Regions from separate parts of the Labrenzia sp. 5N genome, predicted to be linked through region 2. Evidence: riboswitches for the same ligand, from Rfam matches in the RefSeq annotation. Region 2 holds a riboswitch; the other holds the start of a gene.
What was found. Region 2 has a riboswitch for S-adenosylmethionine ahead of HEP89_RS03270 (hypothetical protein). Riboswitches for the same ligand answer to the same signal wherever they lie in the genome.

Region 1 (15,604 bases), on a different contig from region 2:
GTGTCGGTGTCGGGGCTGATCCTGCAGTCACTGTCGTGGCGGAGCGGTCAAACAAGGTTTGATTTGATGGAACGGAAACTGCATGGATCGGTGCCGTGATTAAGCCGTGGGAGGTCACTGTTCGGGGTCGGGCATCTGGTCAATGGAAGGCCCAAACAAAAAAAGCCCGCCAGATGGCGGGCTTTCTCATGAATTGCTTCGGTGCGCGGTTATCAGCCTGCCTGAGCCATCGTCTTGCGGTCGCGGCGGCGGTCGGCGACCGGCTGATACGCGATCTTGCAGTGATGAGCGCAGTAGGGGACGCCGGCATCGGACTGGCGGCCGCAGAAGTAGAAGTCGTCGGTTGCCGGGTCGCCAATCGGCCATTTGCAGGTCCGCTCGGTCAGCGTCAGGATGGTTGCCCGCTGCGAGATCGGAACGAGCTCTGCAATCGGCTCTACGCGTGGCTTGGCGGCCACCACTGGTGCAGGCGAGATGTCTGCTTTCAGGGCCGTCGCGCCGATCGACTGCGGATGTGACGTCGTCGGTTTCTTCGGCGCTGCACCCGTTGCAGGAGCTGCGGTGCGCGGCCGGCGCGGCTTGGCGCTTGAAGAGGTGGACTTGGCGCGGCCGGACAGGCCAAGGCGGTGCACCTTGCCGATCACGGCGTTACGGGTAACACCACCCAGTTCGCCTGCGATCTGGCTTGCGCTCAAGCCGTCGCCCCAAAGCTTTTTGAGAAGCTCAACTCGTTCGTTTGTCCAACTCATTGCCGCACCCTTTAGTTTGACCGTCCTGCGGCCATTAACCCCGTGTTAAGCATGCGCAAGCACGCTTAATGCTGGCAGATCTAGTGCCTCTTGGTGATTTGCCTCACGAGATCTCGTGTCTGATTGCTGAGAGGTTACAATAACGTTAATTTGTCAGGCAACCACTCGACCCAAACCAGTTGGGGATGAAACGACTTTTCCCCAATTATGGCGAGGTCATTGAGAATTTTATGAAATCCGCCCTCCGCAGCACATGAAATGTCTTGTGCGCCATTTCCATTGACAGTGCATGGTACCGGCAGTGTATAAGAAAGCCGCTGCGTGCCGCCTCATCGGGGCGGCACGTTGCGTTTTGGCCCTTCGGCATCTTTTCAAGGTGACGGCCCGGCGTCGGGGCGACGCAGGGGACAGCAGGGGCGTTTAAAGGAGACAAACGAGGTTATGTCCGCGACTGCACTATTCGGAAATTACGCAAGATCGAACCTTTCTTTCGATCATGGGGAAGGCGTCTGGCTGGTTACCACCGATGGCCGACGATTCCTCGATTGCGGTTCCGGCATCGCGGTCAACGCACTCGGTCATGCCCATCCGCATCTGGTCAAGGCATTGCAGGATCAGGCAGCCAAGCTGTGGCATACCTCCAACCTACACCAGATCCCGGATGGCGAACGACTGGCGCAGCGCCTGTGCGCGGAAACCTTTGCCGACAAGGTGCTGTTCGTGAATTCCGGTGCGGAAGCGATGGAAGCTGCCATCAAATGCGCGCGCCGTTATCATTATGACAACGGCAACCCCGAGCGGTTCCACATCGTGACCTTCGAAGGCGCTTTCCATGGCCGGACCATCGCGACCATCGCGGCTGGCGGCCAGGCGAAATATCTTGAAGGCTTTGGCCCGAAGGCTCCCGGTTTCGACCAGGTGCCGGCAGGAGACCTGGATGCGCTGAAAGATGCCATCGGTCCGCAAACGGCCGCGATCGCCATCGAGCCCGTGCAGGGCGAAGGCGGGATCCGCGAAATTCCGGCCGATTTCCTGCGTGCGCTGCGCAAGATCTGTGATGACAACGGCATTCTGCTGATCTTCGACGAGATCCAGACCGGTGTCGGACGGACCGGCAAGCTGTTCGCTCACCAGTGGGCGGGCGTGGAACCGGACCTGATGGCAATCGCCAAGGGTATCGGCGGCGGGTTCCCGATGGGCGCATGTCTTGCAACGGCAGAAACGGCAGCGGCGCTGTCCCCCGGGACCCACGGCACCACCTTTGGCGGCAATCCGCTGGCCATGGCAGTCGGCAATGCCGTTCTGGACGTCGTTCTGGAAGACGGGTTCCTGGAAGGTGTCCGTCAGAAGGGGCTCAGCTTCAAGCAGAAGCTGGCCGGACTGGTGGATAGCCATCCGGACGTTCTGGCCGAAGTACGCGGCAACGGCCTGATGCTCGGTCTGAAATGCGTGGTGCCGGTGGCAGATTATGTGCTTGCAGCCCGTGAAGCCGGTCTGCTGGCAGTTCCTGCCGGCGATAACGTGGTGCGCATCATGCCGCCGCTGACCATGAGCGAAGAGGAAATTTCCATTGCTGTCGAGCGCCTGGAACAGGCTGCTGTCGCCATGGAAGCGAAATTGGCGGAAGGAGCGGCCTGATGACCGCAAACGGAACCTACCGGAACTTTCTGGATCTGACGGACTTCGAAGGCGACGAATTGCGCGCCATCCTGGACACCAGCCGGAAGATCAAGTCGAGCCGCAACGGCGTGCATCGCGGCCAGGGTCCTCTGGCCGGCAAGGTGCTGGCCATGATCTTCGAACAACCGTCGACCCGTACGCGCATTTCCTTTGACGTCGGCATGCGCGAGCTTGGCGGCGAGACCTTGATGCTGACCGGTGCGGAAATGCAGCTCGGCCGCGGAGAGACAATCGCCGATACGGCGCAGGTGCTGTCGCGCTTCGTCGACGCGATCATGATCCGCATCCTCGATCACAACGACCTGCGTGAACTTGCAGAAAATGCGACAGTGCCGGTGATCAACGGCCTGACCAAGCTCTCGCATCCCTGTCAGATCATGGCGGATCTGTTGACCTTTGAAGAGCATCGCGGTTCGATCAAGGGCAAGAGCGTTGCCTGGACCGGTGACAGCAACAACGTGCTGGCTTCCTGGATTCATGCCGCGCCGCGCTTCGATTTCGAATTGCGCATCGCGACGCCGGGCGAACTGGCGCCGCCGATGGACCTGATTGAAACTGCTCGTGCCAAGGGTGGTTCCATTCAGGTCACGACGGACCCATATGAGGCAGTCAAGGGGACCGACTGTGTCGTGACCGACTGCTGGGTGTCCATGGGTGATGACGATGCGGAATCGCGTCACAACCTCCTCAGCGCCTATCAGGTCAACAAACGCCTGATGGCTGAGGCAAACCAGGACGCCCTGTTCATGCATTGCCTGCCGGCCCACCGGGGTGAGGAAGTCACCTCGGACGTCATGGACGGTCCCAACTCCGTTGTGTTTGACGAAGCCGAAAACCGGCTCCATGCCCAAAAGGGCATTCTGGCCTGGTGCTTCGGCGCAGCATAAGGCAAGCCAAGTGGCACTTAATCTTGATGAACTGGGCATTACGCCTGCAGGGCTGGACGCTGTCCGGCCCTTTGCCGTGGAAGGGCTCGACGTGCGCGGCCGTGCGGTCGCGCTTGGTCCTGTCCTGGAAAAAATTCTTGACCGGCATGCCTATCCGGAACCGGTCTCGCGCCTGCTGGCGGAAGCGATCGTTCTGACCAGCCTCTTGGGCACGTCGCTGAAATTCGACGGCCGCTTCACGCTGCAGACGCAGACGAAGGGACCGGTGTCCATGCTGGTCGTCGACTTCAAGTCACCCGACGCAATCCGCGCCTGCGCAACCTTCGATGCTGCTGAAGTCGCAGCGCTGATGGCTGATGGCAAGGCAACGCAGGAGGCCCTTCTCGGGCACGGACATCTGGCGATGACCATCGACCAGGGAATGCACATGCAGCGCTACCAGGGACTGGTGGAGCTGGATGGTGTGTCGCTGGAAGAAGTCGCACGCCGGTACTTCGAGCGATCCGAGCAGATCCCGACAGAAGTTCGTCTTGGTGTCGGTGAACTGTTCACCCGCCAGGAAGGCGAGGGTCACGTGAAAACCTGGACAGCCGGCGGGATCCTGATCCAGTTCCTGCCCGAAGCGCCGGAACGCATGCGCCAGGCTGACATTGATCCGGGCAATGCCCCGGAAGGCACGAGCCCGCACGAGATTGACGAGGACGATGCCTGGGTGGAAGCCAAGGTACTGGTCGAGACGGTCAAGGATGTCGAATTGACTGATCCGGAAGTCAGCGTGGAAATGCTGCTCTTCCGGCTGTTTCACGAACGCGGCGTCCGCCTTTTCGAGCCGCAGCCGCTGGTCGACAAGTGCAGCTGCTCTCGCGAGAAGATCGAGAATGTTCTCGCCGGGTTCAGCGACGACGACGTCGACCACATGACTGTCGACGGCAAGATCATCGTCACCTGCGAGTTCTGCAGCACCAGCTACGAATTCGACGGCAAGCCCGGCCAGTAAGCCGGACTGTCATCAAATTCAAAAAGCCCGGATCGGAAACGGTCCGGGCTTTTTTCCTTGCTGCCTTGCGCGAGAGCCCTGGACTTGCGCTGCGCTTGTCCGGGTACGTAGTGGGCCCTAACTCGTGAGCCGATCCACGAATGCCCTGACTGCTTCGGCTGCCAGTTTGATGTTGCCGTCGAGTGTCGCCGGCGACTTGCCGCGCGGTCCGAAGTCGTGGTTGCCGTCTTCCAGATAAGTCAGGCTGACATGAGCTGGCAAGGTGACTTCATCGAGTTCCGCCTTCGAGCCGAACGGATCCCGGTCGCCCTGGAGAACCAGAACCGGCCGTTTGGCGTCCTGCAGCGGCTGGAGCCGCCACTCGGCATCGGCCTTGCCGGTCGGGTGGAAAGGGTAGCCGAAACAGGAAACGCCCTTGGCGCGGCCAGGCAGCGAGCCGCCGCCTGCCAGCATCGCGGCGACCCTACCACCCATCGATTTGCCGCCGATCAGCAGAGGACCGTCGCTCTGGCTGAGGACTGATTGCAGGGCGGTCTGGAACTCGGCAATCAGCTTGTCGGCGCGGGGCGGCGGTTTTTTCGGGCCTCCCGTCCGGCGACCGGCCATATAGGCAAATTCAAAACGTGCGGCCGCAATGCCTTGGCTCGCGAGGGCTGCCGCGAGCTTGTTCATGAAGGTTGAGTCCATGGCTGCGCCAGCACCATGGGCCAGCAGCAGTGTTGCCACAGGTGGCGTTTCGGGGCGGTTCCAGAGAAAGTCGGTCATGATGATGTGATCTGTCGCAGCGGCAAGGAATGATATCAGGAGTATTGTCGTATCGCCCTATCGTGCCATCGGGACCGTGGCAAGCAGCATTAGTCAGGACGTTTCAAAAGACCCCATGTTTGACCAGATCGACATCAACCAGGTTCGCATGGCCTGTTTCGGCGGCATCTTTCTGATAATGGCGCTGTTGGAGGCGGGCTTGCCACGGCGGCGCCTGAAGAGCAGCCGTTTGAAGCGCTGGCCGACCAACTGGGGCATTGTTCTGCTTGATGCCCTTCTGGTGCGGCTGTTCTTCCCCATCGGCGGCGTCGGCCTTGCAATGCTGGCACAGGAAAAGGGTTGGGGCCTCTTTGCATTTCTCGGCTGGTCGGGTGTTGTGGCCGGTCTGATCACCTTTGTCGTGCTTGATCTTGCGGTGTGGTTTCAACACCTGGTGTCGCACAAGGTTCCCCTGTTCTGGCGCATTCACCGCATGCACCACGCAGATAGTGAGGTGGACGCTACAACCGCGCTCAGGTTCCACCCGATCGAAATTCTGCTGTCCTTCCTCTGGAAAGGGGTGGTCATCATCGCCCTCGGCGGTCCTGTTGAAGCCGTGCTGATCTTCGAGATCGTTCTCAACGGCTCTGCGGTTTTCAGCCACGCCAATGTCCGCTTGCCGCTTTGGCTGGACCGCCCCTTGCGGTTTCTGATCGTCACTCCGGACATGCACCGCATTCATCACTCGGTGCTACCGCACGAGACGGATTCCAACTACGGGTTCTATCTTTCGGTCTGGGACCGTCTGTTCGGAACCTACGTGGAAGATCCCGAGCAAGGACAAGAGACGATGGAAATCGGGCTCGGTGCCGCGCTCACGCCGCGTGCGCATTCGTTTCCCTTCAGCCTGGCGATCCCGTTCCTGAAAAATCCGGACCGCCGGAAGGAGGCGCGTGTCGAGGACGCGAAAGGCAAAAGCTGACCTGGTTCTTTGTCGGGAATGGCCGGAAAGGTCAGAAGAAGCTCATGGGAAAATAGCGCAGGTAAAGCTCGCGGTAGATGCCCTTCTGGTGAAGCTGGCGCAAGGCGTAGGTGAGGGCCGCAGCCCGTTCCGGATCGTCCTGGCGGGTCGCAATGGCCATGCCTTCATCAAAATAGCCCGGCTCCAGCCACGGGCCGCCGGCAAAGGCACAGCAGCCATCTGCAGCTTCGCTCGGCAGCCAGAAGGACAGGTTCAGGCCGTCGCCGAACAGAGCATCGGCCGAACCGCCCTTGACCGCCTCGCGTGTCGCCTCTGCGGTTTCCAGACTGATGATCTCGGCATCGGGAAAGAAGCGCTTGGCAAACGCCTCGTAGCGGGACCCTGCTTCAACGGCTATCCGCTTGCCGGTGAGAGCCTGCTCGTTGAAATCGGACGCGTTATACGCCCGAACCACAAACCGCGCCGGCAGCTTCAGATAGTCCTCGGTGAAGTTGAGGCGGCGCGTGGAGGGGAGGCTGCGCGACAGGCCGGAGATAATCGCGTCACCTTCTTCTTCGTCCAGTGCAGGCAGAAGAACCTCGAAGTCCTTGATGCGCAAGGCGCAGGAACTTCCAAGCTCCTGGCAGAGAGCCCGTGCGAGATCGACATTGAAGCCGGTAAGACGGCCATGCTGGTCACGGAACACGAAGGGCGGATATCCGTCGGTTGCCAGAAACTGGATCTTGTCCGGAATGGCATTTGGCCGGTCGTGGACGGCTTTCGGATCCCAGAAATTGGGAACGCGGACCGAAGCCTCCTGGGCTGAAACCGACAGGACGCCGAGCGCCAAAGTACCAAGCGCCAAAGTGCCAAGCGTCAGCAGCCCGGCTGCAACGCGGCAGATAATCTTGAGAAGTGGCAGTGAAGCTGGCACGCGGACGTCTCGTTCCGTATCAAGTCATGGTCGGCAATACGCGCCGGGAATCGCGCAGACAGAATATCGCGAACCGGCAGCGCTTGTCAGCCCGCTCCGTCGAAGATGTCACGAGGCACTCCGAAAACAAACGCGAGAACTCTGACAGGCACAGCGTTGGCTGAATTCCGCGGAGTGCAGTCAAGTCCCCGATTCCGGATCGTAGGAGCGCAGGACGACGATCGTATCGAAGCCCTTGATGTCGTCTTCATAGAAATGCGCCTCGGTGAAAGTTGAATAGGCTTCCATGGAAGAGCACTGCACGGTGAGTACCAGATCGGCCGGACCCGTGACGTGGTAGATCTTTTTCACTTCCCGAAGCTTCAGCAACTTCTGCCGCAACTTCGCCATACGTTCCGGCTGTCCACGCGACAGCATCAGCATCACTAGCAAGGTAACGGAGGCGCCCGTTGCCTCCGGTGACACGATGGCCACTTCCCGCTCGATAGCCCCGACTTCTCTCAGGCGTTGCACCCTGCGCAGGCAGGCGGCAGAAGACAGGCCAACTTTCTCGGAAAGCTCCTTGCCGGTCTGGCGGGCATCGAGACTGAGCAGATGCAGCAGCTGATGATCGAAATCGTCCAGATCCATGTTGAAAAGTCCTGTTCGGCGTAATTGTGCGGTAGTTTATCTCAAAATCGGAATTTTTGCGAATTTATCGCTCAATTTTGAGAATTTTGCGCACTGTCCGTAGAGGCTTTTTCTAAACTTACTCCTGTCCGTTGGAAAGGAGCAAAACAGATGACCGATCACCTTGTACCTCTGCACCTGGCGCGCGTCCGTAGAGCCGGTCTCGTTGCTGCCGTCTTGCATTTCGCGCTGAAGTGCCTGCGCCGTCGGCGCGACATGGCGCACTTGGCGGATCTGCCCGACTATCTCTTGAAGGATGTTGGCCTCAGCCGCGCAGATGTCCGGAAAACCCCGCAGGTCGGCGAAACGCTGCGCTGAAGAAAAGCCACTGGGAAATTCAGGAATTGGATTGGTTGTTTGGAGCGGGTGAGGGGAATCGAACCCCCGTCTTAAGCTTGGGAAGCTTCTGCTCTACCATTGAGCTACACCCGCCGAACCTGATGAGCTTTCTGCGCCGACTTGCCCGACCTGTCAAGCACGCTTGTCTGATGGTTCGATGCTTTTCCAGAGCGCTGCGATCTTGCGCTGCGACGCTGAAATCGCCATGTTCCGGCCCGGGCAGTGCGGTACGCACGAAAAGACATCAAACCGGGTCATATATATGCGAAATCAGGTCAGGGCGCTGGTCACCTCACGCAACTGGGAAGTCTGCATCATCGGCGTTATCGTTTTGAATGCGTTGACGCTCGGTCTGGAGACCAGTCCTGCTGTCATGGCAGAGGTAGGCAGTTTCCTCAGGCTGGTCGATCAGGTGATCCTGGGCATTTTCGTCGTTGAACTGGCTCTGCGGCTCTATGCCCATGGCCTGAAGTTCTTCAAGGACCCCTGGAGCCTCTTCGACTTCAGCATCGTTGCAATCTCGCTGATGCCGGCAACAGGCAACCTGTCCGTTCTGCGGTCGCTGCGAATTTTGAGGGCTCTGCGCCTCATTTCCGTCGTACCGTCCCTGCGCCGTGTTATCGGCGGGCTGGTGGCCGCCCTGCCGGGCATGGGCTCCATCGTCGTGTTGATGGCGCTGGTCTTTTACGTCTTCGCCGTCATGGCGACCAAGCTCTATGGCGAAGCCTTTCCGGAATGGTTCGGCAACCTCGGCGCATCGCTCTACACGCTGTTCCAGGTCATGACCCTGGAAAGCTGGTCCATGGGCATCGTGCGTCCGGTCATGGATGTCTATCCCTATTCCTGGCTGTTCTTTGTCCCCTTCATCCTGTGCACGGCCTTCACGGTGCTGAACCTCTTTATCGGTATCATCGTCTCCGCCATGCAGGAGGAACACGAGGCTGAAGCCGACGCCAACCGCCAGGCCATTCATGACGACACAGGGCTGATCCTGGAAGAGGTCAGGGCGCTTCGAGCAGAACTGAAAGAGCTGAAGGCGGAAGCCGGCAAGACGCGGACGTAAGGCGGCGCGGTGGACTGAAGCAGAGGCATCAGCCGATGAACCGAGAGCTATCCACGATCCGAGGCGTCGTCCCTTGGCTGAACCGTGGGAACCAAGACACTCCGTCTCCTGAACCAATTGTCTCTTTGTGACCAAGATCCCCGTATGGATTGCCGGATCAAGTCCAGCAATGACGACCGGGGGAGGGGCTGGCCCTAGTGACTTGGAAGGAGTGACGGGACGTCGACGCTCTCTAAAGTTCAGCCAGAACCTCTTCCGGCCCTTCGACGGTCAGCGTCACTCCGTCTTCGGTGTAGTCGCGCGCCATGACGGTGAGGCCGAGGGTCTCGATCCGCCGTTCCAGTTCCGATCCGGACGCAAAGTCTGCGCGAACTGTTTTCGACAGTATCTTTTGAAACAGTACCAAGTCGGCGTTGTTGATCGCATCCTGCGCTGCGCCGGAATAGGCCCGGGCCAGGCCCCCACCGCCGAGTTTCGTACCGCCGAAATAACGCACGATCAGAACAGCGCAGTTGATCAGGTCTGCCCCTTGCAGCACGCGCAATGTCGGCATGCCGGAGGTGCCAGCCGGTTCACCGTCGTCCTTGCCGCTCTCCTCAATCCGGTCGTCTTCCAGAAGTCTCCGGTGCGCCGTGACGATGTGATTGGCCTTCTTGTGTTCCTTGCGCAGCTCTTCCATCCGCCGGTCGAACATGTCCACCGGCACCAGATGCGCCAGAAAGCGGGACTTCCGGTCTTCCAGAAATCCTTCAAACTCACGGGTGACGGTTTTCAAGGCCATCGGCGGTCAGGCGGGTGCCTTGAAGTGCTTGGACAGCTTGAGTGCCTGGCCCTGATAGTTGGAGCCGATGCCTTCACCGTAGAGTGTCGCCGGGCGCTCCGCCATGTGTTCATAGACCAGACGCCCGATGGTCTGGCCGTGTTCCACGATGAACGGGACATCATGTGAGCGGACTTCAAGAACCGCGCGCGAGCCGACACCACCGGCACTGGCGTGGCCAAAACCGGGATCGAAGAAGCCTGCATAATGGACGCGGAATTCGCCGACGAGTGGATCGAACGGCACCATTTCGGCCGCATAGTCCGGCGGTACATGCACAGCTTCCTGGCTGACCAGAATATAGAATGCATCCGGATCGAGGATAAGTTCCGCCCGTTGGCGGCGATAGATAGGTTCCCAGAAATCCAGGACGTCCTGCGCGCCGACGACATCGACATCGATCAGTCCGGAGTGTTGCTTGGCGCGATATCCGATCAGGCTGTTGGGTCCGGTCCCTTCCAGATCGATGGAGAGCTGCACACCGTTGCCGATGCGCTCGTTGCCGCCGCTCATCAATGTGTGGGCCTTGTGCACCTCTTCCAGTTCCGCATCGGGAATGAGCGATTGACCGCGCCTGAAACGGATCTGGCTGAGGCGGGACCCGGACCGCACGAGGATCGGAAAGGTCAGAGGCGAGATTTCGGCATAAAGCGGACCGGTGTAGCCGGCCGGAATGGTGTCGAAGGCAAGGCCGTTGTCTGTGATGACGCGGGTGAAGACATCCAGGCGGCCAGTCGAGCTTTTCGGGTTGGCAGTTGCCGAAATATCGGGAGCCAGGGCGAGGCTTTCCTGCAGCGGCACGATATAGACGCAGCCTGTTTCAAGGACGGCACCTTCGCTCAGGTCGACCGTGTGCAGTTTCATCTGCTCAAGCCGAGCCGCGACCTGGATGTCGGGGCCCGGCAGGAAGCTGGCACGCACCCGGTAGGCTTCCTTGCCCAGACGCAGGTCGAGGCTGGCAGGCTGTATCTGACCGGTGACAGGCGGCGCGTCCGCTGAAATCTCTCCGGCGGCGAACATGGCCTGGATTACCCGTTCCGGCAGAATGCCGTTTGCTGTGAGAAGTGCGCTTCCGTTCAAGACCTGACCCGCTGTGACGTTCATGAAGATGTTCCGCATTATGCTGGTCTATGGTCATTAAAGGATCGGGCCGCCCGCGCCAACAGGCATTCTGGCAGAACGGGGCTTTTGAGAGGATCGTGCGCAAGACAATTGACCTGTGCCTGCTTTTCCCGTAGGACAGGCTCACTTCGTGGTGATTTGGGCCGGCCGGCTTGCAGCCACGTTAAACAAGTTGCTAAAAAGGCCGGAGGTGAGAACCCCGGTCTTGAGGCTGGGGTTTTTTGCGTTTGGAGCGAATGAAAGACATGACTGAGACCACCAAGACCGGAAACAAGAACTGGCGCCCTGCAACCACTCTGGTTCATGGCGGCACCATGCGGTCACCGTTTGGTGAGACCTCGGAGACCATCTACCTGACCCAGGGCTTCACCTACAGCGGTGCCGAAGCTGCCGAGGCCAGGTTCAATGGCGAGGACCCGGGTTATGTCTATTCCCGCTATGCCAACCCGACCGTCACCATGTTCGAGGACCGTATCAAGGCGCTTGAAGGGGCCGAGGCCGCGCGGGCAACCGCCAGCGGCATGGCGGCCGTCAATCTGGCGCTGATGGCAGCGGTAAGGGCAGGCGATCACGTGATTGCCGCCAAGGCCCTGTTCGGCTCCTGCCGCTATATTTGCGAAACACTGCTGCCGCGCTTCGGCGTTGAAAGCACGCTGGTAGACGGAACGGACATCGAGCAGTGGAAGGCGGCTGTTCGGCCGAACACCAAGGCCCTGTTCCTGGAAAGCCCGACCAACCCGACGCTGGAAGTCATCGACATCGAGGCCGTGGCACAGATCGCCAAGGAAGCCGGTGCCCGTCTGATCGTCGACAACGTGTTTGCGACCCCGCTGTATCAGTCGCCGTTTCAGCTCGGTGCCGATGTGGTCGTCTATTCGGCCACCAAGCACATCGATGGCCAGGGCCGGTGCCTCGGCGGTGTGATCCTGTCGGACGAGGAATGGATCAACGACGAGGTCATGCCTTTCATCAAGCATACCGGTCCGCACATGAGCCCGTTCAGTGCCTGGGTCCTGTTGAAGGGCCTGGAAACGCTGCCGCTGCGCGTTGCGCGCCAGACGGAAACGGCGGGCAGGATTGCCGACTATCTGGCAAGCCAGTCCAGGGTCGCGCGGCTGATCTATCCGGGCCGGGACGACCACCCGCAGGCCGATGTTGCCAAACGCCAGATGAGCGGCGGATCCACTATGCTGGCGATGGAAATCGAGGGCGGCAAGGAAGCCGCGTTCCGTTTCACAAACGCGCTGGAAATCGTCAAGATCTCCAACAACCTGGGCGACGCCAAGAGCCTGATCACCCATCCGGCGACGACCACGCACCAGTCGATTGGCGAGGAAGCGCGCGCGGAACTCGGTATCACCGATGGTATCCTGCGGCTTTCAATCGGTCTGGAGGATCCGCAGGATCTGCTGGAAGATATCGAGAAGGCGCTCCAGGCGATCTAACGGCCTGTCTGCCGCAGCGCCTTCACGCCAATGAGCACCCGGGCGCCGGCGGACACGACGCATATCGCGGCAAAACCGTAGGCAAGCGCAGGAAACCAGGCGGGGACCAGGGCCATCAGCAGGAATAGCGCGATGGTCTCGGTGCCTTCGGCCAGCCCGCCTATGTAATAGAGCGATTTGGAGCCCTGAGCGTCGGTGGTCAGCTTGTTCTTCTCCGCCATGATGGCAAAGGCCAGAAAGGCCGAGCCGTTCGCGTAGAAGCTGGCAAGAAGTGCCACCGCCGGCAAAGCGTTGCGGGCCGGGTCCTGTATGGCAAAGGCCAGAGGGATTGCGCTGTAGAAGAAGAAATCCAGTGTGATGTCGAGGTAGCCGCCGAGATCCGTCTTGGCCGTTGCCCGGGCCAACGCGCCATCGAGACCGTCTGCAAATCGGTTGACCGCGATCAGGAACAAGCCGATCAGGGTATGACCCGTTGCGATAGCGATGGCTGCCCCCATACCGGCGGCAAAGCCCGCCAGCGTCACGCTGTTGGCGGTAAGCCCCGTGCCGGCAAGGATCAGGCCCAGCCGGTTCAGCGGCGGATCGATCAGCGGGCGCAGGTGGGCATCGAACATGAAGAGATCACTGCTTTGGGTCTGACAGATGGTGTTCTTGCAAAATCCGGCCTCAAATCTCAAGCAATTCCGGCCTCATATGTCACAACCCTCTTTCACGCTTGCGTCATTCGCCCTATAAGCCCCTCCTGAACGAGCGGGCACCACCCGTGGAAGTCGCTTCGGACCGGTCTATTTCAAGGTTCGCAGTTCTGAAATTAAGGAAAAGCCGTGTCTGGCAGTTACACCGCCATCACCCAAGGGATCGAAGTCTCCGTCGAGCCGTTTTATCTGGACGATGAATCGCGTCCGGAAGAGAGCGAATATATCTGGGCGTATATGGTCGAGATCCACAACGGTGGCAGCGAACCGGTGCAGCTGAAGACGCGTTACTGGCAGATAACCGATGCCAGAGGGCGCCAGGAAGAAGTCAGCGGCGAGGGCGTGGTCGGCGAACAGCCGGTGATAGAGCCTGGCGAGACCTATGAGTATTCGTCGCACTGCCCGCTTTCGACCGACAGCGGCATCATGGCCGGGTCCTACTCGATGGAACGTCCGGACGGCTCCATGTTCGACGTCGTCATTCCGGCGTTTTCACTCGATCTGCCGGATGCGATCCACAGCCTGAATTGAGGCTATCAGCCGATCAGATACTCAGCAGTCCGCCGACAAAGCCGATCAGCAGCCACAAGATCCACTTGCGGCGGTTGAAGGCCGTCAGCAACGTGACCGCTAGTATTCCGAAGATCAGATAGAGGATATGGCCGGCAAAGCCGGTGCCGAGCACCCATGCGAAAAGATCCGGATCCCGGTTCTTTGCCAGATGGAAATGGTCTTCGGCAAACATCACCAGCGCGTCGGCTGCAAGGCCGCAGACAAAGCCTGCAAAGGCAAGCATCATTCGCGTGCCCCAGTTCGCCTGCTTTGGAGCGGTGCGAACCTGCACGTACCGGACAGCATAAGGCATGGGGCGCTGTACGCGCAGCCTCTGGCGGCGTCGCCTCAGTGGATAGCGCACACTTGTCCGCTCTCCGATTGCCTGATTGCTCATGTCCCCGTCTCCGCACTGAAGGACCCGCAGGTCCCGGCAGCCCACAAGCGTGCTGTCCCCGCTCCGGTGATAAGGTGCTGCGGATTGAAGGACCGAAAACAAAAAGGGTTCAATTTGATCGATTTGGTGAAGTTGAAAGGCTGTTTGCTGTTGAGGCCTGTTCCTTGATCCAGATTGTTATGGTGTCCAGTGCGCCCGGTGCGTAGGCACGGCGTCCCAGGACCATGAACAAGGCCTTCGACCAGGAAGGCATTTGCCCCTTGAGCTGGTAGTTGAAGGCTTCCGCCCGCAACAGCGCATGGGTTGCTTCCGGGACGATCACGAAGCGGTTGGCGGGATTGTTGTCCGTCAGCATCTTTCGATAGATGCCGGAATTGAAATGAGGATCCACGTTGAGGTCCTCTGCTCCGTGCAGTGTCAGAACGGGCGAGGAGATACGGGCAAGGGAGGCGGTGGAGTCGGAGGCCGCATTCTGGCGCGCGAAGGTGAAGCGATCTTCCGGCATCGGAACCCTGTCCATGCCGCTGTCGAGATAGTCCTGATAGGAAAAATCCCGGTCTAGAAACTTTTGTCCGTCTTTTGCGTCCTGCGCCAAGGCCTTGTCGATCGCCTTGCTGTCTGCACCTGCAAGCTCCAGCCTGCGCCGGGTATAATAACCAGCCTGCCGCAACCAGTTGACAGCTCCGCCGACAATCACGAAGAAATCGCCCTGTGCTGGCTCTTCCGCCAGAATGGGCAAAACCCACCCCGCCTGGGAAAAGCCGAGAAATCCGGCTGGAGACGTCTTCAATTCGGGCTGTTCTTTGGCGGCCGCAAGGGCCGTTGCCGCGAGGCGGGCTCGCTCTTCCATGGAAAAGGAAAGCCAGTTGCCCTGGCTTTCGCCGACGCCAGGCTTGTCCCAGGAATAGACGGCAAGACCGCTGTCCAGAAGACGGCTGATGAGAGGCATGTACCCACCGCCGGAATAGCGGTCCGCTGGCCCGTCCCCGTGAACGATCAGGACCAGAGGCGGGTTTGCGTGCCCAGGATCTTGCAGGTGGGGCAGATGCAACGTTCCGGCAACGGAATGTCCGTCGAAGGAAAAGGCAATCGGCCGGCTTTCGTATTCAGAAAGATCGAAATCCTGAAGGCCCTGGAAGATCAGGAAAACACCTGCCAGGACGGCTATCGATACCGCCCCGGCCCAGGCGAGGGCCTTCGTTGCTTTCAAATACCTGCTCCGTGAGGATCAGATGGTCCGATGACGGGCAATCGCACCACGCTCGATTGCGGCAACGGTGAGTTTGTCGAGTTTGAAGCGGTCACGCAGAAGCTGAAGGATGCGCAATTCTTCCTTCTCGACGTGGAGATCGGCAGCCGCGACTTCAACCCCAAGCGCATATGCAGTGTCGTAAAGCTTTGCCGGCAGGACGTCGCCAACCAGCTCCAGCACCAGCTGCAAGCCGTTGTCTTCCTGCAGGATGTCGCCGCAGCGCTGGGCTGCCGGGATGATCCGGTTGCCGTCATAGCCATTGAAAACGGGCAGCATCTTGATCATGTCGCCGATGGTG
Region 2 (15,604 bases):
GGGCAAAGAGCTGCCTGTTATAGTACGCGTACTTGACGCAACGGCCTCCGAGGCTGCCCGCACGTCCGCGGTCTGCGCCAAGCTGTCTCATGCCTGTACGGACCCCATCCTGTACACGGAATCCTCGTCCTGCCTGCAGGACCTTGCAGACAAGACCACCGACATTCTGATCATCGATCTGGAAACCATCGGTGGCGACGAAGCCCTGGAAGCCTATGCGGTCCGCTGTCCCAAGGCGGTCATCATCGCGGTTTCGGCCAAGGGGTCTGTCTCGCGGGCCGTCAGCGCAATGCGCGCCGGAGCCCATGATTTCCTGACCAAGCCCTTCTCGCTCGATGCGCTTGCGTCCAAGATTTCCTTCCAGCTGAAACAAAGAAGGCCCGTTCAACCGGTTGCTCCCGCAGCACCGCAGAGTGTCCAGCCTGTCGTTTCAATGCCGGAGCTATCAGCACCTCCGCTTCGCGCCGCACACATCAGGACCGAAAGCTCCGGAACGAACCGCCTGGTGGGCACCTCCGCCCAGATGCGCGACATCCACGACCAGATCGGTCGCATGGCGCCGTCGCAGGCTCCGGTCTTCATTACCGGAGAGTCCGGAACGGGCAAGGAACTGTGCGCTGCAGCGGTTCACGAATTATCCGAGCGCCGGTCCAACCGTTTCGTCACCTTGAACTGCGCGGCGATTCCGCGAGACCTCATTGAAAGCGAGATCTTCGGATATGTGCGCGGCGCCTTTACTGGAGCTGCAGACAACCGTGCGGGCGCGGCCGAACAGGCCGATGGCGGCACGCTGTTCCTGGACGAGATCGGCGAGATGGACCTTCTCCTGCAGAGCAAGCTGTTGCGCTTCCTGCAGACGGGGACGTTCCAGCGCCTCGGTGACACACATACCCGCAAGGTGGACGCGCGCATCATCTGCGCAACAAACCGGAACCCGGTTCAGGAAATATCCGCCGGCCGCTTCCGCGAAGACCTTTACTACCGGCTGCACGTGCTGCCGATCCACATGCCGCCTCTCAGAGAGCGCCGCGACGATATCCTGCCGCTCGCCGAAACCTTCCTTGAACGCTATTCGGCGGAAGAACGGCGCGGTTTCAGAGGATTTGATGCGGACGCGGAAGCGCGGATCATTTCCTATCCCTGGCCGGGCAACGTTCGCCAGCTTGAGAACACCATCCGGCAGATCGTTGTCATGAATGACGGTGCCGCTGTCACCTACGACATGCTGCCGCTGATCATTCGCGACCAGAGCAGCCGGCCGGGCACCTTGATCGACCTGTCCCGCGAGCGATCGCGCGTGGCGCCACCAAGCCGGCCGTTCGGAACCATCGAGCCGCTTTGGGCCCAGGAGCGGCGCATCATCGAAGACGCTCTTGATGCCTTTGACGGCAACATCGCCATGGCGGCAGCAGCGCTTGAGATCAGCCCTTCCACTATCTACCGCAAGCGCCAGTCCTGGACAGCCCGCAGCATGTAAATGCCCGGACCGGCGACACGTTAACCGCAATCGGGTTTTCTACTTTCGCGGATAACGAGTAGAGTACAGCTAAATCCGGCGTTTACCGCGCCGCACACATTGCCTTGTTTAATCGGACAAGTCGGTTTATATCGGCAAAATCGCTGAAAACGACAAGATTTAAAGGCGTGCGGGGATATAGATGATGCTGGTGGGAAAATGTGCTTTTCGGCAGACGCTGTCTGCTGTTCTGATTGCAACCGGACTGTCTGCTGGACAGCTGTCCGCGCAGGCCCAATCCCCCGCCAGTCCTCCAGAAGCTTTCCAGAACGCACTTGCCGCCTATGACCAGGCATGGGCGGCTGCCGGTCTTTCGTTCACGGCCGCAACGTTCGCTTCCAGCCCGAGCACCGGATATGGCCAGTATACGCCGCGCGCTGATGCGACGTTCGCCGATGGTGAAGCGCTGTCTGTCTACGCGGAACCGGTCGGTTACGGCTTTCAGGAAACCGCAGGTGGTTATGCCTATGAGCTGACCGCGGACTACAGGCTGCTGACCAAATCCGGCCAGGTTCTGGCCGAACAGGAGAACTTCGCGACCTTTTCCGGCAGCGGCCGGTCCAAGCAGCGTGAACTTTCCGCGGCCCTCACGTTTCAGTTCAGCGGCCTGCCGGCCGGCGACTACCAGCTGGAAACGAGCTTCACCGACGAAATCGGCGGCAAAACGAGCGCCTTTACACTGCCTTTCAGCGTTTCCGGCGCGAATTGAGCCGGGCTCGCTGACACCGTAACAGCGACGCCATAATTCCGCCTCCCCGGTCTGTTGACTACCCCATAGGCGCAACGCGACCGATTGCGATTAAATTCTCGTCACAAAGCATTGACAAGCTGAGCACAGCTACATAAATCCATGGCGCTGTTAGCACTCGCTGTTAAGGAGTGCTAATTGGTGACGGGAGGCAATTTCCTTCCGTGCAACGCAACCCAATGTTCATGTCTCGCGCGCTGCCTATTGCGTGGGGCGCGCTCATGAGAGGAAACAGTGTTATGGCATTTCGTCCACTGCACGACCGTGTCGTCGTTCGCCGCGTAGATTCTGAAGCAAAGACTGCTGGCGGCATCATCATTCCGGACACCGCTAAGGAAAAGCCGCAGGAAGGCGAAATCATCGCCATCGGCACCGGCGCCCGCAAGGACAACGGCGAGATCGTTCCGCTCGACGTCAAGGCTGGTGACCGCGTTCTGTTCGGCAAGTGGTCCGGCACCGAAGTCAAGATCGACGGTGAAGACCTCCTGATCATGAAGGAATCCGACATCATGGGCGTGATCGCGTAACCAGCCGCGAACCGCTTCTGATTTCAACCTGTTCCAAAAGAGTGAGACGATCACATGTCTGCTAAAGAAGTAAAATTCTCCTCCGACGCACGTGAGCGCATGCTGCGTGGTGTCGACACCCTCGCAAACGCCGTCAAGGTGACCCTCGGCCCGAAAGGCCGTAACGTCGTTCTCGACAAGGCTTTCGGCGCACCGCGCATCACCAAGGACGGTGTGTCTGTTGCCAAGGAAATCGAACTGGAAGACAAGTTCGAAAACATGGGCGCCCAGATGGTGCGCGAAGTGGCTTCCAAGACCAACGACATCGCTGGCGACGGCACCACCACCGCGACCGTTCTGGCTCAGGCCATCGTCAAGGAAGGCGCCAAGGCTGTTGCAGCCGGCATGAACCCGATGGACCTGAAGCGCGGCGTTGATCTTGCTGCTGCTGAAGCCGTCAAGGCTCTGACCGCTGCTTCCAAGACCATCACCACCTCTGGTGAAGTTGCACAGGTCGGCACGATCTCCGCTAACGGCGACGAGCAGGTCGGCAAGGACATTGCCGAAGCCATGCAAAAAGTCGGCAACGAAGGCGTGATCACCGTCGAGGAAGCAAAGTCCCTCGAAACCGAACTCGAAGTCGTTGAAGGCATGCAGTTCGACCGCGGCTACCTGTCTCCTTACTTCGTCACCAATGCTGACAAGATGATGGCTGACCTGGAAAAGCCGTACATCCTGCTGCACGAGAAGAAGCTTTCCAACCTGCAGGCCATGCTGCCGATCCTGGAAGCTGTTGTTCAGTCTTCCCGTCCGCTGTTGATCATTGCTGAAGACGTTGAAGGCGAAGCACTTGCTACCCTCGTCGTCAACAAGCTGCGTGGCGGCCTGAAGATTGCTGCTGTCAAGGCTCCGGGCTTCGGCGACCGCCGCAAGGCCATGCTGGAAGACATCGCGATCCTGACCGGCGGCACCGTTATCTCCGAAGATCTCGGCATCAAGCTGGAGAACGTGACCCTCGACATGCTCGGCACCGCCGAGAAGGTGTCCATCACCAAGGAAAACACCACCATCGTTGACGGTGCTGGCTCCAAGGACGACATCAACGGCCGCGTTTCCCAGATCAAGGCTCAGATCGAAGAAACCACTTCCGATTACGACCGTGAGAAGCTCCAGGAGCGTCTTGCAAAGCTCGCAGGCGGCGTTGCCGTTATCCGCGTTGGCGGTGCGACCGAAATCGAAGTGAAAGAGAAAAAAGACCGCGTCGACGACGCTCTGAACGCAACCCGCGCTGCCGTTGAAGAAGGCATCGTCCCGGGTGGCGGTACCGCTCTGCTGCGCGCCAAGAAGGCAGTCGAAGGCCTGGCCTCCGACAACGCCGACATCGCAGCTGGTATCAAGATCGTCCTGCGCGCTCTGGAAGCTCCGATCCGTCAGATCGCTGAAAACGCTGGTGTCGAAGGCTCCATCGTTGTTGGCAAGATCCAGGAAAACGACGATCCGTCCTTCGGCTTCAACGCTCAGACCGAACAGTTCGTCAACATGATCGAAGCTGGCATCATCGACCCGACCAAGGTTGTCCGTACTGCTCTGCAGGACGCAGCTTCCGTCGCTGGTCTGCTGATCACCACCGAAGCCATGGTTGCTGAACTGCCGAAGAAAGACGCTCCGGCAATGCCGGGCGGCGACATGGGCGGCATGGGCGGCATGGGCTTCTAAGAAGCCCAAAGCTCACAAGCTTTGCAGAAAGGGCGGTCTTCGGACCGCCCTTTTTTCTTGGCCGCCCATCATCTCATGCTTGTGCCGCCTCGCGGCACGGGCTTCTAAGAACCTCATAGCGTCAACGATTCAGCTTGCTGCGAACGCGGCCATCCGGACTCCGCAAACGATCATCAGCAAAAGTCCGGCTATGACAGAAATCACTCCAACCGCAATTGCGTGAAGCCATTGGCTTGCCGCTTTCGACAAGTAAAAAGCATCGTGATTACCCCGGACAGGACCCAAAGGCGACCTTGGTGACTGTTTCCAACCATTTGTCTTCAGACTAATTTTGGTGACCGGAAAATCCGTCCGATCGAACCTTGATCCGGACTGGATAGCAAGTTGGTCGGCAAAACCTGAATTTTCGTAGACAGGAATTATATCGGGCGCTGGATAGTTTTCGCTGACGCCGGCACCTAATGCTTTCAGGCCGAAACCGGAAAGTAAAAACGATATCAATACAAATCGTCTTACCTGCCGCAGAATACGGTAGACATATTTTTTGCTCTTACTTGAGTGGCCGTTCGCTGCCGCTTCCCCCAAATATGCCCCCTTACAAAGCCCGTTCCTCAATACAAATGTTGAAGGAATCGAGCCAGCTAAACCATAGGTGTAGATTTCCTGGCTCGAATTCAATCGGAAGTGCAAGATTTCAGATTTAGAACGACCTTCCGTTCAACCAAGCGGCGCACTTGCCCTTCTTGCTACCTCTGTGTTTTCATATCGGTCCAAGATAGCCCTGCTCTTCGCGCATCCTTCAAATGTCCAGCCCAGCCAATGTCTTTCGAGAACTGCACGAGACCGGGTGCTTTATCGTGCCCAATCCGTGGGATGCCGTATCCGCCAGGCTGTTGGTGCACTGCGGCTTCAAGGCACTGGCCACCACGTCGTCGGGATATGCCTTCACGACAGGCCGGCGCGATAGTTCCCGGCAAATTTCCGGACAGGAAGCAATCGACCACGCATCGGCATTGTCCCGTGCAACTGGCCTTCCCGTCACGCTGGACGGAGAAGACTGTTTTGCAGACACACCGGAAGGTGTCGCGGAGACGGTCGCACGTGCCGTGAAAGCCGGGCTTGCCGGCATCTCTATAGAAGACCGGGACACGTCCAATCCCGGTCACATAAGACCATATTCCGAAGCTCTCGAGCGCGTTCACGCCGCTGTCTTGGAGGCCCGGAAATCCGGGATCGTGCTGACGGCTCGCGCCGATGGTCTTGGCAAGGGAGCCTATGATCTTGATGAGGTTCTTCGCCGTCTGTCCGCTTTTGCCGAAGCAGGGGCAGACGTCGTCTACGCCCCGGGCCTACCTGATCTTGAAGCCATACGGACGGTCTGCGCATCGGTACCTGTTCCGGTCAACCATGTCATCGGGCAAGGTGCAACGGGCCTGTCCTTCGACCAACTCGCAGACGCTGGCGTGCGGCGGATCAGTCTTGGCGGATCATTTACCCGCGCGGCCCTCAATGCGATCAATACACTGGGTCAAACCATCGCCGCGGGAGATTTTACCAGCCTTGATGCTGCTCCCGCCTGGTCAAGGCTTTGTTAGATGCCAAAGCCCAACACCCGCCTCGCCCGGCGACAGATCAGGGCCGCGAGATTGACAACATACCAACTGGTCGGTATCTTTTGATTGCCTGGTGGCCGATCGGCAAGACCACTGGCTATGGCCACATGTAATTCAGCCACGGCTGCACCTGAAATCGGCCTGAACACACCGCTGTTTCCAACTACCGGTCAATAGAGGAACCACTATGCCACTGTCCCCGGGACTTCGTTTTCTGTCTGTACTTTGCGGTGTCGCAGCGGTGCTGTTGCCATCACGTGCTGCAAATGCAGGTGACGCCGCGACAGCTCTACCGGCAGGCGGTTACAAGATCGACAAATTCCATTCGACGCTCGTCTTCCGGGCAAATCACCTCGGCTTTTCGTACTACAGCGCATCCTTTGCTGACTTTGACGCCGCGCTGGAACTCGATCCCGCTGATCCGGCCAACGCCAGCCTGAGCGTCGACATAAACGTCGCATCCCTGCATCTGACAGCAACGCCACCCGATGGCTTTCGAGACATGCTGCTTGGCCCGGACTGGCTGAATGCAGGAGATCACCCGAAGATCACCTATCGATCGACCAGCATTGAACTGACCGGCGCTGAAACTGCCGTCGTGACAGGCGACCTGTCATTCAGGGGAGAAACGCGGCCAGTTGAGCTCGACGTGCGTTTCAACGGCGGTTATCCGGGCCTGGCGGTTTACGACCCACAGGCTCGGATCGGATTTTCCGCAACAGGTACGCTGAGAAGGTCCGATTTCGGCATGTCCTACGGACTTCCGCCAGAAGGCTCCAACCTCGGGGTGGGGGATGATGTTGAGTTCGTTATCGAAACGGAGTTCAGCGGCCCACCACTGAAAGAGGCTGAAGCGCAGTAGTCCGGTCAGCATCCGTTCTTCATGCGTGACCGTTTCACACGGTTTTCGGAACCTTAGCCGCCTCTGACGGTTTTCTTCCTAGAATTGAACCATGGAGGGACCGATGGCACAGAGTATGCGACAGACTGCGTCAGACCAGTATGAGAATGCCGATCAACTCAACAGGACGATCGCCCAGGATGCCCAGACCGATCAGGAACTGGAATCCCAGGTTCCCCCGGTTTCCAGATATGGCACCATCTGGCGGGTCGCAGCGGTGATCATCCTGCTGCTGGCATTGCTGACTTCGGTCGTCTTCCTGGCCTGATCAACACCGTTTCACGTTTAGTCGCGCGAGGGAATGTTGACCGCCTTCTGGCTTGCCGGACGGCTCATGCAGGTGTCGACCCAGCGAACCACATTGGTGTGGGACGCGAAGTCGGTCACCTCGCCGGCCTCGTAGAAGCCGTTGAGATTTCGCGCCCAGGGCCAGCAGGCCATGTCTGCAACGGTATAGTCACTCCCCATGATGAAATCGCGCCCATCCAGCTGCCGGTCCAGAACGCCAAGCAGGCGTTTCGTCTCGTCCCGGTATCGCTCGAAGGGCCGACGGTCTTCATAGTCCCGGCCCGCGAACTTGTGGAAGAAGCCCAACTGACCCGCCATCGGGCCAAATCCACCCATCTGCCACATCAGCCACTGCAGCGTTTCGGCGCGCCTTGCCGGCTCCTGCGGCAGGAACTTGCCCGACTTTTCCGCCAGATAAATCAGGATCGCGCCGGATTCCCACAAAGGCAGCGGCTCGCCGCCTGGGCCGTGCGGATCGATGATTGCCGGGATCTTGTTGTTCGGATTGAGCGACAGGAATTCCGGGCTCAACTGGTCATTGCTGCCGAAATCGACCACATGCGGCTCATATGGCAGGCCCGTTTCTTCCAGCATCGCCGAAACCTTGATGCCGTTGGGCGTCGGCAGCGAATAGAGCTGAATACGGTCAGCGTGTTTGGCAGGCCATTTGCGGGAGATCTCGAAGTCAGACAGATCGGTCATGTAGCCCTCGTTGGGGATTGCAGGTCCCGACCCCTGTCAGGATTACGCATAGATATAGCGCAGCTTCGCGCGGCGCAAACTCACAGTCCGCTAACAATGAGAGTTGGTGTTTCCCTGCCGCCGCAATATACCTGCCTCGACAGACATCGGGCGGGTGCCGAAAGAAGCCACATAGCCCCAGGACGACGCAGGAGACACCCATGGCGGACGACAAAGAAGCGCGAATTGAGAAGCTCGAGATCGATCTCGCCCATGCGCTCAACACCATTGATGAACTGAATACGGTCGTCTTCGATCAGGGACGCCAGCTTGACAGGCTCAACCGGCTCGTCACCAACATGACAGACCAGGTCACGGAACTGATGGAGAACGTTCTGCCCGGCCACCAGATTGAAAAGCCGCCGCATTACTGATCTTCGACGAGGGCGTCACCTGATCGCGCTCTTGAGGCACACGTCTGGCCAGCCTTTGCGCGCTGGCATCCTCGTTTGATCCAGGCCATGGCGTTCCTCGCTCGAAACGTTATTGTGGCGGCAGATCCGGCAAGGGTGTGCCATGCGCTTTTTAAAACTTTTGATATTTGTTCTGCTGATCGCGGGAGCCGTCGCGGGCTCACTTTGGTGGTTCAAGAAACCGCCGGAAGTGCAGACCGTGATGCCGACGACCGGGCGGGCGGCCGAAGTGGTCTATGCCACCGCAGTCGTTGAACCCGTCCGATGGGCGAAGGTTACCAGCATCATCCGCGAGCGGATCGTCTCGCTGTGCGGCTGCGAGGGTGACCAGGTCCAGAAAGGCGACCAGCTGGCGGAACTGGACAGCGGCGATGCCCGTGCGACGCTTGCCGAACTGGAAGCCCGCCAGGAGCTGGCACAATCCGACAAGGAACGTGCGCTGCAACTGCTGGAACGCCGCGTCGTCAGCCAGCAGGTTTACGACAAGGCCCAGAACGAACTGATCCGCATCAACGCCATCACCGCGGCCCAGAAGGAACGGCTGCGCGACTATGTCATCGTGGCGCCCATGGACGGCATGGTTCTGAGGGCGGACGGGTCGGTGGGGGAAGTTGCCGAACCCGGTGAAATTCTCTTCTGGATCGGTCAGCCTTCTCCCCTTCAACTGGTGGCGGAAGTCAACGAGGAGGACATTCCCAAGGTCGCCAAGGGTCACAAGGCCCTGATCCGTGCAGATGCCTTTCCAGGCAAGGAACTGACGGCGGAAGTTGCCAGCATCACTCCGAAAGGCGATCCGGTGCTGAAGAACTACCGGGTCTATCTCGATCTCCCGGAAGACACGCCGCTGCGCATCGGCATGACTGCCGAGATCAATATCGTCACCTCGGAGAAGGACGACGCGCTGCTTCTGCCGACCGCGGCCTTCGACGGCTCGAAACTGCTGACGCTGGATGGGGATAACAAAATCGTTCTGCTGGAGGTCGAAACCGGGATCAAGGGCACCCGCGCCACGGAAGTGCTGAAGGGGATCACCGGAGATAACCGGGTCGTCTTTCCCTATAACCCGGATCTGGCAGAAGGACAGAAGGTCAGGCCGGTTCCCGGAGACAGCAAATAATGCTTCTCCTGCGCATCGCCTCCACCCACATTCGCAACCGCTTGCGCCAGACCATTGTCTCAACGCTTGGCGTTGCACTTGGTGTCGGATTTTCGGTGGCGATGGCGAGCCTCATGGAAGGGTCTCAGCGGGATTTTACCGCAACACTGATCGACGCCATTCCCCATGTGGAGATCCTGGACGAGCAACGCGCACCGGCGGAACAACCGGCCAGTGCAGTCTATGACGCTGTCACCTATCATGGTCTCAGACCGAAGGAAGACCTTCGCGGCATCCGAAATCCGACCGAAGCGCTTGCCTCGCTGCGCGACTGGGTGAACGGATCGATGGCGCAGCGTCTGAGCGGCCAGGCGGTGCTGCGCTATGCCGGACAGGACATCGGCATGACCCTGGTTGGTGTGGAACCCAAGCGCGAACTGACCGTCTCCAAGATCGGCGAGGATATGCGCCAGGGCTCCTTCGAGGACCTGGACACGACGTCAAATGGCCTCGTTGTCGGCGACAAGGCCGCGGAACGGCTGGGGGCGGACCTGGGCGATACCGTGACCCTGACATCCGCAAACGGTGTCGCCAAGCGCTTCAAGATCGTCGGCCTGTTCCACAGCGGCATCACCACCAGCGACGAAGGGCTTGCCTATGCGCCACTGAAGGCCGTGCAGATCCTCCTGGAAAAACCTGACGTCATCAATTCGATCGCAATCCACCTCAATTCCATCGCCGAAGCCAACGCGGTTGCCGCACGGGCCGAGCGGCAGCTCGGCTACAAGGCGGTTTCCTGGGAAGAGGCCAACGAGGGGCTGATGGAAGCCTTCTTCGTGCGCAACGTGATCATGTACACGGTTGTCGGGGCCATTCTGGTGGTAGCCGGCTTCGGCATCTTCAACATCGTCTCGACGATCGTGCACGAAAAGGCGCGTGATATCGCGATCCTGAAGTCGCTCGGATTTCCGGAAGTCGATATTCAGCAGATCTTCGTGCTTGAAGGGCTGGTAATCGGCATCCTGGGCGCTCTTGCAGGTTCAGCGCTCGGTTTCGGACTGTCGAGCTATCTCGCGTCTGTCAAATTCGAATTTACCCAGGACGTGGAGATGACCCACCTGCCGATCTATTTTTCCGCCCTGCACTACATCATAGCCTGCCTGTTGGCGCTGTTTTCATCCGGGATCGCCGGCTACATTCCCGCCAGGAAAGCCGCCCGGCTCAATCCTGTCGACATAATCCGAGGGGCGACATGACCCCTTCCCCGGAAAAACAGACGGCTCCCGGCGGCGTTCTGCTGGAAGCGAGCAACCTCACCCGCATCCTGCCGGCCATCGTGCCGGTGACACTGGTACAGGATGTCAGCTTTCAGGTTGGCGAGGCGGAGTTCGTTGCCATTACCGGTCCGTCCGGTTCCGGGAAATCATCGCTTCTGTATCTGCTTGGCCTTCTGGACAGGCCGACGTCCGGCGAGGTCCGGATAGACGGCCTTCCCACCCATGCGCTGACATCTGCCGAAATGGCACATCTTCGCCTGGAAAAACTCGGCTTCGTCTTTCAGTTTCACTTCCTGCTGCCGGAATTTACCGCACTGGAAAACGTGATGATACCGATGCAGCGGCTCGGCAAACGCAGCCCCAAGGCCCAACTCGACCATGCGACGGAGCTTCTGGCGGCGCTGGGTCTGGAAGAGTTTCTTCACCGCCGCCCGGAGCAATTGTCCGGCGGGCAGCGACAGCGCGTCGCTGTCGCCCGGGCACTTGCCAATTCACCGCAGCTGATCCTTGCTGATGAACCGACCGGCAGTCTCGACAGTGTATCGACGGAACAGGTCTTCGAAAGTCTTCAGGCCATTGTGAAGACCGAAAGGACCACCGTCGTCGCCGTTACCCATGATATCGATCTCGCCGACAGGATGGACCGGCGTATCCATCTGGTCGACGGCCGCATCGATTACGACCGGCACCACCAAAGGGAAGAAGCACCCGGCTTGGGCGCATAATTTGCGGCCTGAGTAGCCGGCACCGGTTTCAGGCGACTTGAGGCTCATGCACCGGCTGGACTATCGCCAGCAGCATCAAAAGCGCAACAGGTATCGCAAGCGCCCAGAACCCCATGACGGTCATCAGGAAACTCGCCAGGAGACCTCCGGCCGCGAAGGCCATCAGGACGAAGGCCTGGTGACGGATCCGGGAGCGGCTGTCGGGCCGCGTTTCGGGATGCGTGAAATAGTCGGCGATGCCGAGCACAAGCTTCAGCGTATTGCCGGTCATGATGGTCGTGGGAACATGCCTGTTGAGCAGGGTCAGCATGATGACGTTCTGCAACGACATGGCCACGGTGGAGAAGCCGACAGCCGTCAGAGTGACGGCAGACAACGGTCCTCCGGCTGACGGATCTCCAAGACCGGCGACGAACATGAAGCCCGCCACCAGCAAAGCTTCGAGCGCGAACAGATGCCGGACGGCAATCCTGTTTTTGCGCACCAGCGCAGTGACCGAAACGAACCAGAAGAGAGTCGAACCGAAGAATACCGCGAGCACGAAGACCTTCAGGGCCGCGTTTTGCCCCTGGTGAAACACCTCCGTGCACAAGACGACAAGCGTTCCGGTAATGAATGCCGTGAAGGTGTGAAACAGGCCGAGAATGCAGACCACATCGATGAAGCAGGCACAAAAGGCGAGCAGGATCGGCACCAACGGCCGACTGTGATGCAACATGGATCGGTCCAATTGTGGAGCTCCCGAGCTAGTCCTTTGAGGAAGATGTGCCATGCACTGGCGGACTTGCCAAGCCGGATTGGACATGGCATAAGCGCGCCATCATCAAGAGAAGGGCTGGCGCCCTCGCCAACCTGCCGTTCCGGGCAAGGTGGTTTCCGCAACAGGGATGCGGCTGGTCAGACCCTCAACCGAGGCTTTCCGGCAACTAAGCGGTTATTTTGCATGCGCCAGTCCTCCTCGGGCAACCGATGGAGGATTTTTTGTCTCAGGACCCTTTTGCCGGACGTGCGGCAGATCTGATCGAGAACCATGTGGCGGCGAGCTCCAAGCTTGCCGGAACGGATATCTGGTGCCAGGCCGCTGAAGACTGCGTGCTGGCGCGGATCAAATCCCTGCGCATTCTGGGCGGCTTGCCGCGGCACAAGGCGCCGCTGAGCCAGACCACCCGCACCGAGCGTCTGAAAACACTGCTTCAACTGTGGGCAAACGGCTGCACCTGTGCTGTCGATGAAGACCTCTTTGCCGATATTCTCAACCGGCACGGACCCGTCAGGCACTGACGGGAGTGCCCCGTGTGCTGCACAACGTCTGCACTCTGCCAATTTCTTTGATACAGGCGTGCTGCAACAACTCGCCCCTTCCTGAGGAAGCGGGTCAGCGCTGTCTCAGAATGAGTTTTTTGGGGAACCAAGCCGGATGAGATCGCGGCGCTCAGTCCCTCTTGGGGACCGGGCGCGGCTTGCCGCCGTCATCGACGGCCACCATGGTGAAGACCGCTTCGGTCACCTTTTCACGGTGGCCGTAGCGATGGCGCAGGGCCCAGGATTCAAGCTTGATTTCCATCGACGAATTGCCGACACGAAGGACTTCGGCATAAACGCACAGCACGTCGCCCACATGGACAGGCCGGATGAATTTCATCTTGTCGACCGCGATGGTCACGACACGTCCCTCGGCCCGTTGACCGGCTGCGATACCGCCTGCCAGGTCCATCTGCGACAACACCCAGCCCCCGAAAATATCTCCCGAGGCATTGGTATCGGCAGGCATTGCCATGGTGCGCAATGTCAGATCGCCTGTCGGCTTTTCGTCGTACACGCCTGAGCCCCTCCGCTGATTCTCGCAAGAAGACTAGGTCATCACCTGCAAGAATAGAAGTGGTTGATCGGAGGGCCTCAGAAGGAACTGCTGATCCAGTCCACCGTCAAAGGACAAACATCAGGATTGCCATGATCCACAACGGCATGGGGGCAGCGACCCAGATCAGCAGGATCGGCAGGCCGCGATGCAGAAGGTTGGAGGTATTCATTTCGGTTGCTTTCTAGCTGAAGGCCTGGATTTCAAGGACTGTCATCGCCGAAAGGGCGACGATGCCGGTGATGAAGGCCAGTTTCGCACTGCCAATGAGCGTGCGGCCGGCGACATCCAGTTTCGGCAGCGGCATGCCGCGCGAATCCAGATACATGGACAGAAGCATCAGCGAAAAGACGGTGAACCAGACGAACACCAGCACTTCCGCTATCAGGACAATCGTTACCAGCATGATCCGCTCCATTCAGAGGGTTGCGATGTCAGTTCGGCAGGCGGATTGGCTCCAGGGGTTCCGAAGGTGGCCAGCCACAGGCTCTGTGCGATGCGTTCGGCAATGGCCACAATCTCGTCTGCAAGGTCCGGCACGAACAATTCACGTATCACGGGCCGGAACACACCGAGCCATTCGCCATAATCCGTGCTTACCAGCTCCTTCTGCTTCAGGTGAGCCGGCACGGGTTTGCCCTTGTAGGCGCCGTTCTTCATCAGGACGGATTGCCAGAAGGCTTCCATTTTCGGCAGGTGCTCTTCCCACCGGCCAGCCAGACGGCGCTCGAAGATGCCTCCGAGACGTGGATGCTGGCGGATGCAGCCATAGAAGGTATGCACCATCACATGGATCGCCTGTTCATCGACCTTCTCGTAACGGCGGAGCCGGTCGCCCTGGTCCGGCGTTTCCCGTCTCTTCAGCTTGTATCTGTTGGTACTGGAGTTAGGGGCTTCCATAGCCGCCTCCATAACATTCATTTAAGATGCATCTTTTAAATGGCACAGCAACCCGCTAAAATCAACATATAAGATGAATGTTTAAAGAGACCCAGCCATGCGCCTCAGTCAGGCCAGCGATTTTGCCTTGAGAATTCTGATGGCGACCGGCCAATCCGACGACCCGCAGACAGTCGACAAGCTTTCGCGGCAGCTTGGCCTTGCCAAATCACATGTCATGAAAATCGTCGCTCATCTCGCCAAGGGTGGCTATCTGGAGACGACGCGCGGGCGTGGCGGCGGGATACGGCTGGCGAAAACACCGGACATGATCCGCCTGGGGGATGTCGTGCGGCTGATCGAGCCGGACCTTGGCGTCGTCGCCTGCCTGAAGCCCGAGCCCACAGTCTGCGCCTTCCTGCCCCGGTGCGCCCTGAAAGGCGCAATGGCGCGAGCCTCGGAAGCCTTCCTGGAAAGCCTCAATACCGAAACGCTGGCATCCATTCTGGCCGGAACACAGATGGCATTGCCGGTCGAAACAAACGCCTGAGGCAACCCCGGCTGCAACGAGGCAGACGGGGACCATCCTTTTCGAGCCCGGTTTTCCTAGAGCGTCGAAGCCTTTTCCAGGAAGTCCATCTGCTCCAGGCAGTAGTAGCCGGAAATCCGACTGATGGTGCCTGCCCTCTTCCAGTCGTTGAGGACGCGGCTGACGTTTTCGCGCGCGGCACCTGCCATGTTGGCGATGTCTGCCTGGCTAAGTTTGTAGTGGATCAGCAACCGACCATCGTCGAGCGGCTTGCCAAAGGTTTCCGCCAACTGCAGCAGGGTCTGGGCGACCCTTCCCGGCAAGGGCAGGAACGAGCGTGCCGCCAGCACATCATTGGCATGGCGCAGCCGCTTGCCGACGATCGACAGCATATGCCGGTAGACGGCCGGGTTCTCGTCGGCAAACCGCTGGAAGGCGGCCTTGTCGATGAAGGCAAGCTGGGCTTCCTTCAGGGAGATGACTGTTGCCGACCGCGGACGGCCATCAAGCAGGGCCAGTTCGCCAACAAGATCGCCAGGGCCGAGCACTGCAAGCAGCTGCTCGTCGCCTTCAACGGACAGAAGCGATACCTTGAGCGAGCCCTCCAGAACCGCGTAACAGCCGTTTCCGGGATCGCCATTTTCGAAGAGAATGGTGCCAGCCGATATTTTCATCGGCCTTGCAAGGCGCGACAGGCCGACAGCCAGTTCCGGGTCAAGCCCTTCAAGCGAAAAGCTATTTTTTAAAAAATCCTTGATTTCAGCCACACCTTACCCCTGCCAAAAGCGCTGCTGCCCG

Region 1: it holds a riboswitch for S-adenosylmethionine, as region 2 does, so the genes downstream of both, HEP89_RS01855 (O-succinylhomoserine sulfhydrylase) here and HEP89_RS03270 (hypothetical protein) in region 2, are expected to answer to the same signal.

Annotation. Positions count from the first base shown of each region.
Region 1 covers NZ_JAAZTM010000002.1:228,357-243,960, reverse strand. The annotation lists gene HEP89_RS01920 (GcrA family cell cycle regulator) at 213-749, opposite strand; gene HEP89_RS01915 (aspartate aminotransferase family protein) at 1,191-2,387, shown strand; gene argF (ornithine carbamoyltransferase) at 2,387-3,316, shown strand; gene HEP89_RS01905 (Hsp33 family molecular chaperone) at 3,327-4,313, shown strand; gene HEP89_RS01900 (alpha/beta family hydrolase) at 4,431-5,078, opposite strand; gene HEP89_RS01895 (sterol desaturase family protein) at 5,194-6,039, shown strand; gene HEP89_RS01890 (transporter substrate-binding domain-containing protein) at 6,071-6,952, opposite strand; gene HEP89_RS01885 (Lrp/AsnC family transcriptional regulator) at 7,133-7,582, opposite strand; gene HEP89_RS01880 (DUF1127 domain-containing protein) at 7,733-7,939, shown strand; tRNA gene HEP89_RS01875 (tRNA-Gly) at 7,980-8,053, opposite strand; gene HEP89_RS01870 (ion transporter) at 8,223-9,023, shown strand; gene HEP89_RS01865 (YigZ family protein) at 9,256-9,804, opposite strand; gene HEP89_RS01860 (2'-deoxycytidine 5'-triphosphate deaminase) at 9,811-10,947, opposite strand; SAM riboswitch at 11,086-11,165, shown strand; gene HEP89_RS01855 (O-succinylhomoserine sulfhydrylase) at 11,211-12,410, shown strand; gene HEP89_RS01850 (CDP-alcohol phosphatidyltransferase family protein) at 12,407-13,024, opposite strand; gene apaG (Co2+/Mg2+ efflux protein ApaG) at 13,235-13,636, shown strand; gene HEP89_RS01840 (hypothetical protein) at 13,650-14,054, opposite strand; gene HEP89_RS01835 (alpha/beta fold hydrolase) at 14,164-15,264, opposite strand; gene HEP89_RS01830 (tellurite resistance TerB family protein) at 15,283-15,604, opposite strand, start outside.
Region 2 covers NZ_JAAZTM010000004.1:31,090-46,693, forward strand. The annotation lists gene HEP89_RS03200 (sigma-54 dependent transcriptional regulator) at 1-1,477, shown strand, start outside; gene HEP89_RS03205 (hypothetical protein) at 1,659-2,225, shown strand; gene groES (co-chaperone GroES) at 2,504-2,791, shown strand; gene groL (chaperonin GroEL) at 2,846-4,486, shown strand; gene HEP89_RS03220 (hypothetical protein) at 4,616-5,164, opposite strand; gene HEP89_RS03225 (isocitrate lyase/phosphoenolpyruvate mutase family protein) at 5,290-6,081, shown strand; gene HEP89_RS03230 (YceI family protein) at 6,287-6,961, shown strand; gene HEP89_RS03235 (hypothetical protein) at 7,065-7,268, shown strand; gene HEP89_RS03240 (glutathione S-transferase N-terminal domain-containing protein) at 7,286-7,990, opposite strand; gene HEP89_RS03245 (SlyX family protein) at 8,191-8,403, shown strand; gene HEP89_RS03250 (efflux RND transporter periplasmic adaptor subunit) at 8,546-9,559, shown strand; gene HEP89_RS03255 (ABC transporter permease) at 9,556-10,794, shown strand; gene HEP89_RS03260 (ABC transporter ATP-binding protein) at 10,791-11,540, shown strand; gene HEP89_RS03265 (YoaK family protein) at 11,569-12,258, opposite strand; SAM-I-IV-variant riboswitch at 12,356-12,480, shown strand; gene HEP89_RS03270 (hypothetical protein) at 12,522-12,821, shown strand; gene HEP89_RS03275 (acyl-CoA thioesterase) at 12,973-13,317, opposite strand; gene HEP89_RS03280 (hypothetical protein) at 13,583-13,804, opposite strand; gene HEP89_RS03285 (group III truncated hemoglobin) at 13,795-14,298, opposite strand; gene HEP89_RS03290 (Rrf2 family transcriptional regulator) at 14,396-14,827, shown strand; gene HEP89_RS03295 (Crp/Fnr family transcriptional regulator) at 14,884-15,573, opposite strand.